DNA from 3 places in the Modestobacter roseus genome. Region 1 is predicted to be linked to each of the others. Evidence: predicted binding sites of a transcription regulator. Region 1 holds the regulator's gene; each other region holds the start of a gene.

Region 1 (3,268 bases):
TCGTCGACCGGGCGGCCCTGGCAGGCGCGTCGCACGCCGGCGACGACCTTGGTGCGGTTGAAGGGCTCGGTGACCCCGCTGCGCTTGACGACGGCGAGGACCGGCTCCTCGACCGTGGTGAACCGGCGTCCACAGCCGGGGCAGGACCGGCGGCGGCGGGTGGTGGCCCCCTCGTCGGTCTCGCGCGAGTCGACCACGCGGGAGTCGGGGTTGTGGCAGAAGGGGCAGCGCACAGCGGTTCACCTCCTCTCTCGAGGTGTCGCGGGCGGGTTCCTCCCGGCGACGTGACACCGTGGGGAGGGACCTGCTCGACGGGCCGTCCTGTGGACTCGTCCGGGGACATCCGGTGGATGCCCCGGGGAGAACGTGTGGAACGGCTGTGGACGACTTACAGCGGTGTAAGCACTAGATGTTGTGGTGGAACCGTAAGGGAGACCCCACAGAAGGTGCAAGCGCTGCGCGGCGTGTCCTGTTCCACCGCGCGCACCCGCCCACGCACCACCAGCCGCCACACCGGCCACAGCCGCCGGCAGGCCGCACCACGCCCCCTGCCCTGACGGCTCGGCGCCCCGTCAGGGCAGCTCGAGCACCTGCCCCGGCTGCAGCACGACGTCGTCGAGGTCGTTGCGCTCCAGGAGCGCGTCGACCACGGCGCGCCGGTCCTCGTCCGGGGCCACCTCGCCGGCGATCGACCACAGCGTGTCGCCGGGCTGGACCACCACCGTGCCGGCGGCGGCCAGTCGCAGCGCCGGCCCCCCGTCGCCCGCCACGGCGAGCGTGCCCGCCGCCACCCCCAGGCCGACGGCGATCGACAGGGCCGCCACGACCCGCCGACCGCGACGGGTGAGCCGCATCGGCAGCTCGTCCCGCTCGCCCACCCGCGAGGGCGGCCCGGTGGGCACCGTCCGGCACCCACCACCGCGGACGGTCCGCGTGCTCGCGACCCCGGAGCCCGCCACCGGACGCCCACCGGGACGCGCCGACGGCCGTCGCACTGCACCCGACCCGGCCCGCCCGGCCGAGACCTCCTCGACCACCGGGGAGGTCACCAGCCGCAGCGGCGGGCGGGAACGGGTGACACGGGCATCCGGGGACTCGGCGGTGACCATCGGTGCACTCCTCGCAACGGGCACCCGTGCGGGTGCTGGCTCGAACGCCTGTTCGATTCGAACGTCTGTGCGATGTCTACCGCATGCCACCGACAGACGGGCCGCGACACGGCGTTTCTTCGAACACGTGTTTGAACCGGACCCCGGGAGCCGTTACCGTGCGCAGGGAGACCACGACGGCGTCTCACTCCCGTCCCCGCGGGAGCGACGCCACCGGGCAGCTGCGCGGGCAGCCGGACGAGGAGGACACATGGCGGTCGACGGCCGGACGGCGGACGAACGCAAGGGGTCCAGCCGACGCAAGCGACCGGCTGGGCAGTCGACGGAGACCGCCGAGACCACCGGCGGCGCCGCGGTCCGCGAGTTCCCCGACCGCGGGGAGGCCGGGGACGGCCTGACCCAGCGCCAGCGCCGGGTGCTCGAGGTCATCCGCGACTCGATCGAACGCCGCGGCTACCCGCCTTCGGTCCGCGAGATCGGCGAGGCCGTCGGGCTCTCGTCCGCCTCCTCGGTCGCCCACCAGCTCTCGGTGCTGCAGCGCAAGGGCTGGCTGCGTCGCGACCCGAACCGGCCGCGCGCTCTCGACGTCCGGCTGCCGGGCGAGAACGGCACGACCACGGCCACCGACACCGCACCCTCGGCGCTCGCCGCCGCGGGTGCGGGCAGCGGGGTCGACGAGGCGGGCGCCCCCGCCCCGACGTACGTGCCCCTGGTGGGCCGCATCGCGGCCGGTGGCCCGGTGCTGGCGGAGCAGGCGGTGGAAGAGGTCTTCCCGCTGCCGCGCGAGCTGGTCGGCGAGGGCACGCTCTTCATGCTCAAGGTCGCCGGCGACTCGATGGTCGAGGCCGCGATCTGCGACGGCGACTGGGTGGTGGTCCGTCAGCAGCCCACCGCGGAGAACGGCGAGATCGTCGCCGCCATGATCGACGGCGAGGCGACCGTGAAGACCTACAAGCGACGCGACGGGCACGTGTGGCTCATGCCGCACAACCCGGCGTACGCGCCGATCCCGGGTGACGACGCGACCGTCCTCGGCCGGGTCGTGACGGTCCTGCGCCGGGTCTGAGCCCGATCACCGGGCCGGCGGCGACGATGCCGCCGTCGGCCCGGTCACTCCCGCCGTCGGCGGAGCTTCCCCCCGACCCAGACGAGCACGGTGGCGATGCCGGCGGCGATGATGCCCGCCGTCACCGGGGGCACCCCCGGAGCAGCCGTCGCCAGCTCCCCGGTCGGGGCAGGCCCGGACGCCGCACCGGCCGGGCCTGCCGCAGCCGCCTCCCCGGTCACCGGGACCAGGGTCACCGGTGCGGGCAGGCCCTCGCTGGCGACCAGCAGGTCCCGGTTGTTGGCCGCGAAGGTGATCGCCTCGCCCTGGGGCGACTCCGGGAGCGGGACCCGGATCGGGGCGCCCGACAGCGCGCCGGCCACGTCGGAGCCCTCCAAGGTCCAGACGTAGGCGTCGGTGTAGGTGCGCAGGGCGATCCGCTCCCCGTCCGCCGAGACCGCTCCGCCGGTCACCAGCAGCTGCCCGGCCCGGCCGACCGGACCGCCCGGCGTGCCGGTCAGGGTGAAGCCCAGCCCGACCACCCTGGTCATCGGCACGGTGGCGCCGTCGGCCAGGAGCGCGTCCGGGCGGTAGACGCCGGATGCACCGAGCACCTCCTTGGTCACGATGTAGGGGGTGCCGTCGGGCGCCAGCAGCAGCGCTTCGGCGTCGTGCGCGCCGTCGGGGTAGGTGAGCCGGGTCAGCGTGGTCCCACCGTCGGGCCGGAGCCCGATCAGCGCGACGGTCTCCCGGACGGCGTTGTTGTCACCGATGTCGGCCAGCCAGAGCGTGCCGTCGGCGGCCAGCGCGAGGTCCTCGGGGTCGTAGGGGTCGACCTCACCCGACCGCACCTCGGCGACGGCGCAGGCGGCGTCCAGGACGTACACCTCGGCCCGGTCGCCGCCGTCGTTCATCGCCAGCAGCGTCTCCCCCGCGCTGGCCAGCCCGGAGATCTCCGGCAGCCGCGGGTCGGTGATCGTGCAGCGCGTGCCGGGAGCCGCCTCCTCGGCGAGTGCCACGGAGACGGGCAGGACCGCCAGCAGGGCCGCCGCAGGCAGGGCGAGGACCGCGGCGTCCGCCAGACAACGGCGGCCGGCGCGGCTACGCGTGCGTG
Region 2 (3,268 bases), 550 kb from region 1:
CGACTCGGTGCTGCACATCGCACGGCTGGTCGTGGCACCGGACCAGCAGGGGCTGGGCATCGGCAGCCGCCTGCTGGCCGCAGCCGAGGCAGGGACCGCCTGCACCCGAGCCACGTTGTTCACCGGATCACGGAGCCAGGCCAACCTCCGGCTGTACCGGCGACGCGGGTACGTCGAAGACCGGCGGGAAGAGCTGCACCCTGGGTTGGAGATCGTGCACCTGGTCAAGGCGCTCCGCTGAGTCCGTGCGGCACACCGGCTGAGAGGGCAGGGTCGCCACATGGCGCGACGACCACGGAGCCGGACCGGCCGCGGGCTGGCGACGACGGGCACCTTCGTCCTCTGCGCCCGGCACCGTCACCGAGCGAGCAGGGTGCTCAGCAGCTGGCCGGTACTGGGGGTGTGCCAGTGCCAGGTGCGGCAGCTCCCCCGCGCCGACCCAGCGGATCTCGTCGTGCTCGTCGGGGCAGGCGTTGACCGGCGTTCCCACCCAGTCGCGGACCACCCAGAGCCCGAGGCGGAGGTCGGCGGCCGGGTCCTCGACCCGGGCCAGCGGTGCCGGGTCGATGCCCTGGGCCTCGACCGCCAGTTCTTCGCGCAGTTCCCGGCGCAGCGCCTGGAGCTCGGTCTCGCCGTCGTCGACGTGACCGCCCGGGAGGTCCCAGACGTCGGGGTACCAGCGGCGGTCTGGCGACCGGTGGGTGAGCAGGACGCAGCCCGGCCGCACGAGCGCACCGGTCACGACGTGGTGCACCGGCCCAGTCGACCACGCCGCAGGACTGCAGCGCGCCACGCTAGAGCGGCGGTCCGATGAGGATCTCGGTGTCGTCGGGTCGCCAGGTACGCCATCGGCCATCCGGTTGTCGCTCGACCCGGAAGCCGTGGTGGACCTTCGTGTGCCAAAGGACCACCCCCTCCCCACGACTCGCAAGCTCGCCGCGGGCCCCTGGGGATGGCCGAGTGGTGGACGTCACACCACCAGGTCGGCGCACCGCAGCCGGCGAACACGCAGCTCTTGTCCCGCCGCTCGACTGCCTTGCGCAGGCCGGGGGTGACCACGCGGTGGTCCCGGCCCAGGTCCAGCGGGGTGCCATCGGGGCCCATGACGATGCGGGAGATGCTGCCGTCGCAGGCGAGGTAGCGGGCGCGGGCGGCGGAGATCGTCGCCCCGAAGCCCAGGTCCGCAGCCCCCGCACCGGTCGCCTCATCCACCAGATCCTCCAGGTCGACGCCGACCACGACGTGCGGCTTCACCGTCCGCAGCGTCGGCAGATTGCCGCTCGCGAGTTGGTTGTCGCACACCTGCACCAGGGCGTCGCCCTGCTGCTGGATCCGGGTGCGGGTGTCGCCCTTGGGCCGGTCAGCCTGCACGTGGGACTCGATCGCCGCCTTGAACTTCTCCCCGCCGATCGCATCGGCGTCGAACCGGGCAGTGATGCTCCCGTCGGCGTGGGTGACGATGACCAGTCTCCGGCCCTCGGTGGGGTCGGGCTCCGGCCCATCGGGGTCCAGGGCGGCGTCGAAGGCCTGCACTGCCTGCACCAGCGACGCATGCGGCGACTCGGCCGCCACCCGCGCCCACGCGGTGTCGAACACACCCAGGTCGATGCCCTGCTCCTCGGCGCGGGCGACCTCCCTGGGGCCGACCTCCTCCGCGACCACGTTCACCTGAGCAGCAGTCACCTCCCCGGCCGCGAACCCCGCCGCCAGCACCGGGAACGACTCCAGCACCCGCCCGGCCCGCACGATCCGGTCGGCCTCCCCCGCCGACACCCGCACGTGCCCGATCAACCACGACCGCATGCTCCTCAGCCCGTCACGCTCAGCGGCCTGGGACACCGCCGCATGCCGCACCGTGCGGGTCAGCTCCGCGTCCAACCGGTTCCGCGCCGCCACCAGCAACGCCGCCCGGTCCAGCACCCCACCATCGGTCAACCCGTGCAGGTCCTCGCCCGCCAAACCGTCCAACGCCGCCAACACGTCCAACCCGGCCAGGTCATCGACGAGCTCGGCGACCACGTTCGGCGGAGAAACGTCCAGCGTCGTCGAGCCGGTCACCGAGCACCTCCCCATCGCTTCGAACACGTGTACGAAGACTAGTGGATCGACTGGATGCCGACAAGCCGAAACCCCAGGTCAGCCGCTCGTCCACAGATCCTCCCGAGGCCTTGACGGGCACCTCCAGCGCAGGCCCCCACCGGCCGGGTCCCCCGCAGGAGGGTGAGCACCCCAGGACTGTCGGTGGGCAGTGGAGAATGCCCCGCATGACCCACGTGCTCGACCCGAACGCGCTGGCCGCGTCCGGCGGTGCCCCGGGCACCCCACCGGACCCCTTCGCCGACGTGACCCGCTCGGACGACGCCTTCCGCGCGTTCCTGCACGGGCTGCCCGGCGTCGACCAGGTGGGCGCCCAGCAGCGGGTCGCCGTCCTCGGCTCCCGCTCGATCAAGACCACCGCCAAGGCCTGGGCGATCGACACCGCGATCTCGATGGTCGACCTCACCACGCTCGAGGGCGCCGACACCCCGGGGAAGGTGCGCAGCCTGGCCGCCAAGGCCCGCCGCCCCGACCCGGAGGACCTCACCTGCCCGGCCACCGCCGCGGTCTGCGTCTACGGCGACCTCGTCGACGTCGCCAAGGAGGCCCTGACCGGCACCGACGTGAAGGTGGCCGCCGTCGCCACCGCCTTCCCCAGCGGCCGGGCCAGCCGGCGGGTCAAGATCGCCGACGTCGAGGACGCCGTCGCCAACGGCGCCGACGAGATCGACATGGTGATCGACCGTGGCGCGTTCCTGTCCGGCCGCTACCTCGACGTCTTCGAGGAGATCGTCGCGGTGAAGGAGGCCTGCGGGCCCGCGCACCTCAAGGTGATCCTGGAGACCGGCGAGCTGGTCACGCTGGACAACGTCCGCCGCGCCTCCTGGCTGGCGATGCTGGCCGGCGGCGACTTCATCAAGACCTCCACCGGCAAGACCTCTCCCGCCGCCACCCTGCCGGTCTGCCTGGTGATGATGGAGGCGGTCCGCGACTTCCGCGCCGCCACCGGCCGCCAGGTCGGCGTCAAGCCCGCCGGCGGCATCCGGACGACGAAGGACGCCGTCAAGCACCTGGTGCTGGTCAACGAGACCGCCGGTGCCGACTGGCTCTCCCCCGACTGGTTCCGCCTCGGCGCCTCCAGCCTGCTCAACGACCTGCTGCTGCAGCGCCAGAAGCTCCGCACCGGCCACTACTCCGGCCCCGACCACGTGAGCGTGGACTGAGATGACCA
Region 3 (3,268 bases), 1.4 Mb from region 1:
GGAAGTCCTCCATCGCCATGTACAGCAGTTCCTCGGCCGGGCGGGCGATGCGGTGGATCTCGTCGATGAACAGCACGTCGCCGTGCCCGAGGTTGGACAGCATCGCGGCCAGGTCGCCCGATCGCTCGATCGCCGGGCCGCTGGTGATCTTCACCGCGGTGCCCAGCTCCGAGCCGATGATCAGCGCGAGGCTGGTCTTGCCCAGCCCGGGCGGGCCGGACAGCAGCACGTGGTCCGGCGGGCGGCCGCGGCGCTTGGCGCCCTCCAGGACCAGGTCGAGCTGGCGGGCCACCTTCGGCTGGCCGATGAAGTCGGCCAGCGAGTGCGGGCGCAGCGCCGACTCGACGACGCGCTCCTCGTCACCGGCGCCGGCCTCGACGGAGAAGTCGCGGCCGTACCCCTCGGCAGCCTCCCCGGTCAGCGACCGGTCGAAGGGCGAACTCATCAGCCCCCCGTTCCCGCGGATCGCTCCGCTCCTCGCTCGCTGGCGCTCGCTGCGATGCTCACGACCCGCTCCCTCTCATGTCAGGACCGGCCCAGGATCTGCAGCGCCTGGCGCAGCAGGACCGCGACCTGCACCCCGCCGGCGGCCTGCTGCTCGTCGGCGACCGGCTCCAGGGCGGTCAGCGCCGTCTCGGCCTCGCGGCCGGACCAGCCCAGCCCGACGAGCGCGGCGGTGAGCTGGTCACGCCACGGGGCCACCGGGGTGACCGGCGCCAGCCCGGCGGGCAGCGGGCCGTCGAGCTGGGTGTCGACGGCGGTGGTGCCGAGCCGGTCGCGCAGCTCCAGCACCAGCCGCTCGGCGCCCTTCTTGCCGATCCCGGGCACCTGCATGAGGGCCTTGAGGTCGCCCATCGAGACGGCGCGGCGCACCTCGCGGGGCGGGTGGATCGCAAGCACGGCCTGGGCGAGCCGGGGGCCGACGCCGTTGGCGGTCTGCAGCAGCTCGAACAGCTGCCGCTCGTCGTCGTCGGCGAAGCCGTAGAGGGTGAGCGAGTCCTCCCGGACGACGAGGCTGGTCGACAGCCGCGCCTGCTCGCCCACCTGCAGGCGGGCGATCGTGCCCGGGGTGCACTGGACGGAGAGCCCGACCCCGCCGACCTCGACGACCGCACCGTCGGGCGAGACGGCCGCCACCCGGCCACTCACGCTGGCGATCATCGTGCGGAGACCCCCGTCCAGCGGGGCAGGGTGCGGGCAGCGGGCAGCGGCGCACCGATGCCGCCGGCGAGGGCCGCGGTGCGCAGCCGCTGCTGCGCGGGGGCGCGCCAGGTGTGGCAGATCGCCAGCGCCAGCGCGTCGGCGGCGTCGGCCGGTTTGGGCGGCGTGGCCAGCCCCAGCACCCGGGTCACCATGAGCGTGACCTGGTCCTTGTCGGCGCGGCCGTTGCCGGAGATGGCGGCCTTCACCTCGCTGGGGGTGTGCCAGGCGACGGGCAGGTCGGCCTGGGCGGCCGCGAGCGCGGCGACCCCGGCGGCCTGGGCGGTGCCCATCGCCGTCCCCTTGTTGTTCTGGGTGAAGACGCGCTCGATGGCCACGGCGGCGGGCCGGTGCTCACGCAGCAGGGCGGTCACGGCGGTGTGCACCTCCAGCAGCCTCAGTTCCAGGTCCAGGTCGGGGGACGTGCGCACCACGCCGACGCCCAGCGCGGTCGGCCGTCCACCCGGCCGCCCCTCGACCACTCCCCAGCCGCACCGGGTGAGGCCCGGGTCGATGCCGAGCACGCGCATGCCCACACTCCCACCATCGCACGAACACCTGTTCGATGGGAACGCTAGCCCGGAACGGCGCGTGAGCCGGGCACGACACGCGCCCAGCCGCCGGCCCCCTCGCAGGGTCCCACGCTGAGCTCGCGAGGCGTGGGGGGCGAGGGGGTCCTTCGTCATGCGTCGGCGGTGACCTGCTCCATGACCTCGTCGGAGACGTCGTAGTTGGCGTAGACGTTCTGCACGTCGTCGAGGTCCTCGAGCGCGTCGATCAGCTTGAAGACCTTGGCGGCGCCCTCGACGTCCAGCTCGACCTGCACGCTGGGCACGAAGCCCATGTCGGCGGAGTCGTACTCGATGCCGGCCTCCTGCAGCGCGGTGCGCACGGCCACCATGTCGCCGGGCTCGCTGACCACCTCGAAGGTGTCGCCCAGGTCGCGGACCTCCTCGGCCCCGGCGTCCAGGACGGCCATCAGCACGTCGTCCTCGGTGTGCCCGGCGGCCGGCACGACCACGACGCCCTTGCGGGAGAAGAGGTAGGAGACCGAGCCCGGGTCGGCCATGGTGCCGCCGTTGCGGGTCATCGCGGTGCGCACCTCCATCGCCGACCGGTTCTTGTTGTCGGTGAGGCACTCGATGAGCACGGCGACCCCGGCGGCCGCGTAGCCCTCGTAGGTGATGCCCTGGTAGTCGACGCCACCGGCCTCGGCACCGGACCCGCGCTTGACCGCACGGTCGATGTTGTCGTTGGGCACCGAGCTCTTCTTCGCCTTCTGGATGGCGTCGAACAGCGTCGGGTTGCCCGAGGGGTCACCGCCACCGGTCCGGGCCGCCACCTCGATGTTCTTGATCAGCTTGGCGAAGAGCTTGCCGCGCTTGGCGTCGATCCCGGCCTTCTTGTGCTTGGTCGTCGCCCACTTGGAATGGCCGCTCACGACTTGCCTCCTCCACTGCCGACGCCTGCGATGGCGCCGTCGGAACTCCGGTACCGGGCACGGGCTGCCCGCACCAGTTCCACGAACAGCGCGTGCACCCGGGTGTCACCGGTGAGCTCGGGGTGGAAGCTGGTGGCCACCAGGGATCCCTGGCGGACGGCGACGATCTTACCGTCGGCCGGGCCGCCCACGACCCGGCCGATGACCTCGACGCCCTCGGCGGCCTGCTCGACCCACGGCGCGCGGATGAAGACCGCGTGCACCGGCCCCCCGGCGACGCCGTCGACCTCCACCGCGCTCTCGAAGGAGTCGACCTGCCGGCCGAAGGCGTTGCGGCGCACGGTGACGTCCAGCCCGCCGATGGTCTGCTGGCCGGCGGGGGCGTCCAGCACCCGGTCGGCGAGCAGGATCATCCCGGCGCACGACCCGTAGGTGGGCAGCCCGGCCCGGACGGCGTCCCGCAGCGGCCCGAGCAGCCCGAACCGCTGCGCGAGGTTCGCCATCGTGGTCGACTCCCCGCCGGGCAGCACCAGCCCGTCGACGTCGGCCAGCTCGCCGGGCCGGCGGACGGGCACCGCCCGCGCGCCGACGGCGGCCAGCGCTGCCAGGTGCTCGCGGACGTCGCCC

The links. Region 1 encodes LexA, which represses DNA repair genes until DNA is damaged. Its sites were predicted from a motif close to TCGAACANNTGTTCGA; they were not measured.
Region 2: the regulator LexA is predicted to act here: its motif matches at 2,078-2,093, upstream of JD78_RS13860 (DUF222 domain-containing protein).
Region 3: the regulator LexA is predicted to act here: its motif matches at 1,751-1,766, upstream of ruvC (crossover junction endodeoxyribonuclease RuvC).

What each region holds. Positions count from the first base shown of each region.
Region 1 covers NZ_VLKF01000001.1:2,388,856-2,392,123, forward strand. Annotated here, with positions in the region: gene nrdR (transcriptional regulator NrdR) at 1-233, opposite strand, end outside; gene JD78_RS21750 (LysM peptidoglycan-binding domain-containing protein) at 573-1,109, opposite strand; gene lexA (transcriptional repressor LexA) at 1,360-2,175, shown strand; gene JD78_RS11320 (hypothetical protein) at 2,220-3,268, opposite strand, start outside; gene JD78_RS11325 (phosphatase PAP2 family protein) at 3,256-3,268, opposite strand, start outside.
Region 2 covers NZ_VLKF01000001.1:2,934,498-2,937,765, forward strand. Annotated here, with positions in the region: gene JD78_RS21780 (GNAT family N-acetyltransferase) at 1-241, shown strand, start outside; gene JD78_RS13855 (NUDIX domain-containing protein) at 128-754, opposite strand; gene JD78_RS13860 (DUF222 domain-containing protein) at 739-2,058, opposite strand; gene deoC (deoxyribose-phosphate aldolase) at 2,265-3,260, shown strand; gene JD78_RS13870 (aldehyde dehydrogenase family protein) at 3,262-3,268, shown strand, end outside.
Region 3 covers NZ_VLKF01000001.1:1,017,385-1,020,652, reverse strand. Annotated here, with positions in the region: gene ruvB (Holliday junction branch migration DNA helicase RuvB) at 1-445, opposite strand, end outside; gene ruvA (Holliday junction branch migration protein RuvA) at 526-1,161, opposite strand; gene ruvC (crossover junction endodeoxyribonuclease RuvC) at 1,158-1,730, opposite strand; gene JD78_RS04870 (YebC/PmpR family DNA-binding transcriptional regulator) at 1,883-2,641, opposite strand; gene pdxT (pyridoxal 5'-phosphate synthase glutaminase subunit PdxT) at 2,638-3,268, opposite strand, start outside.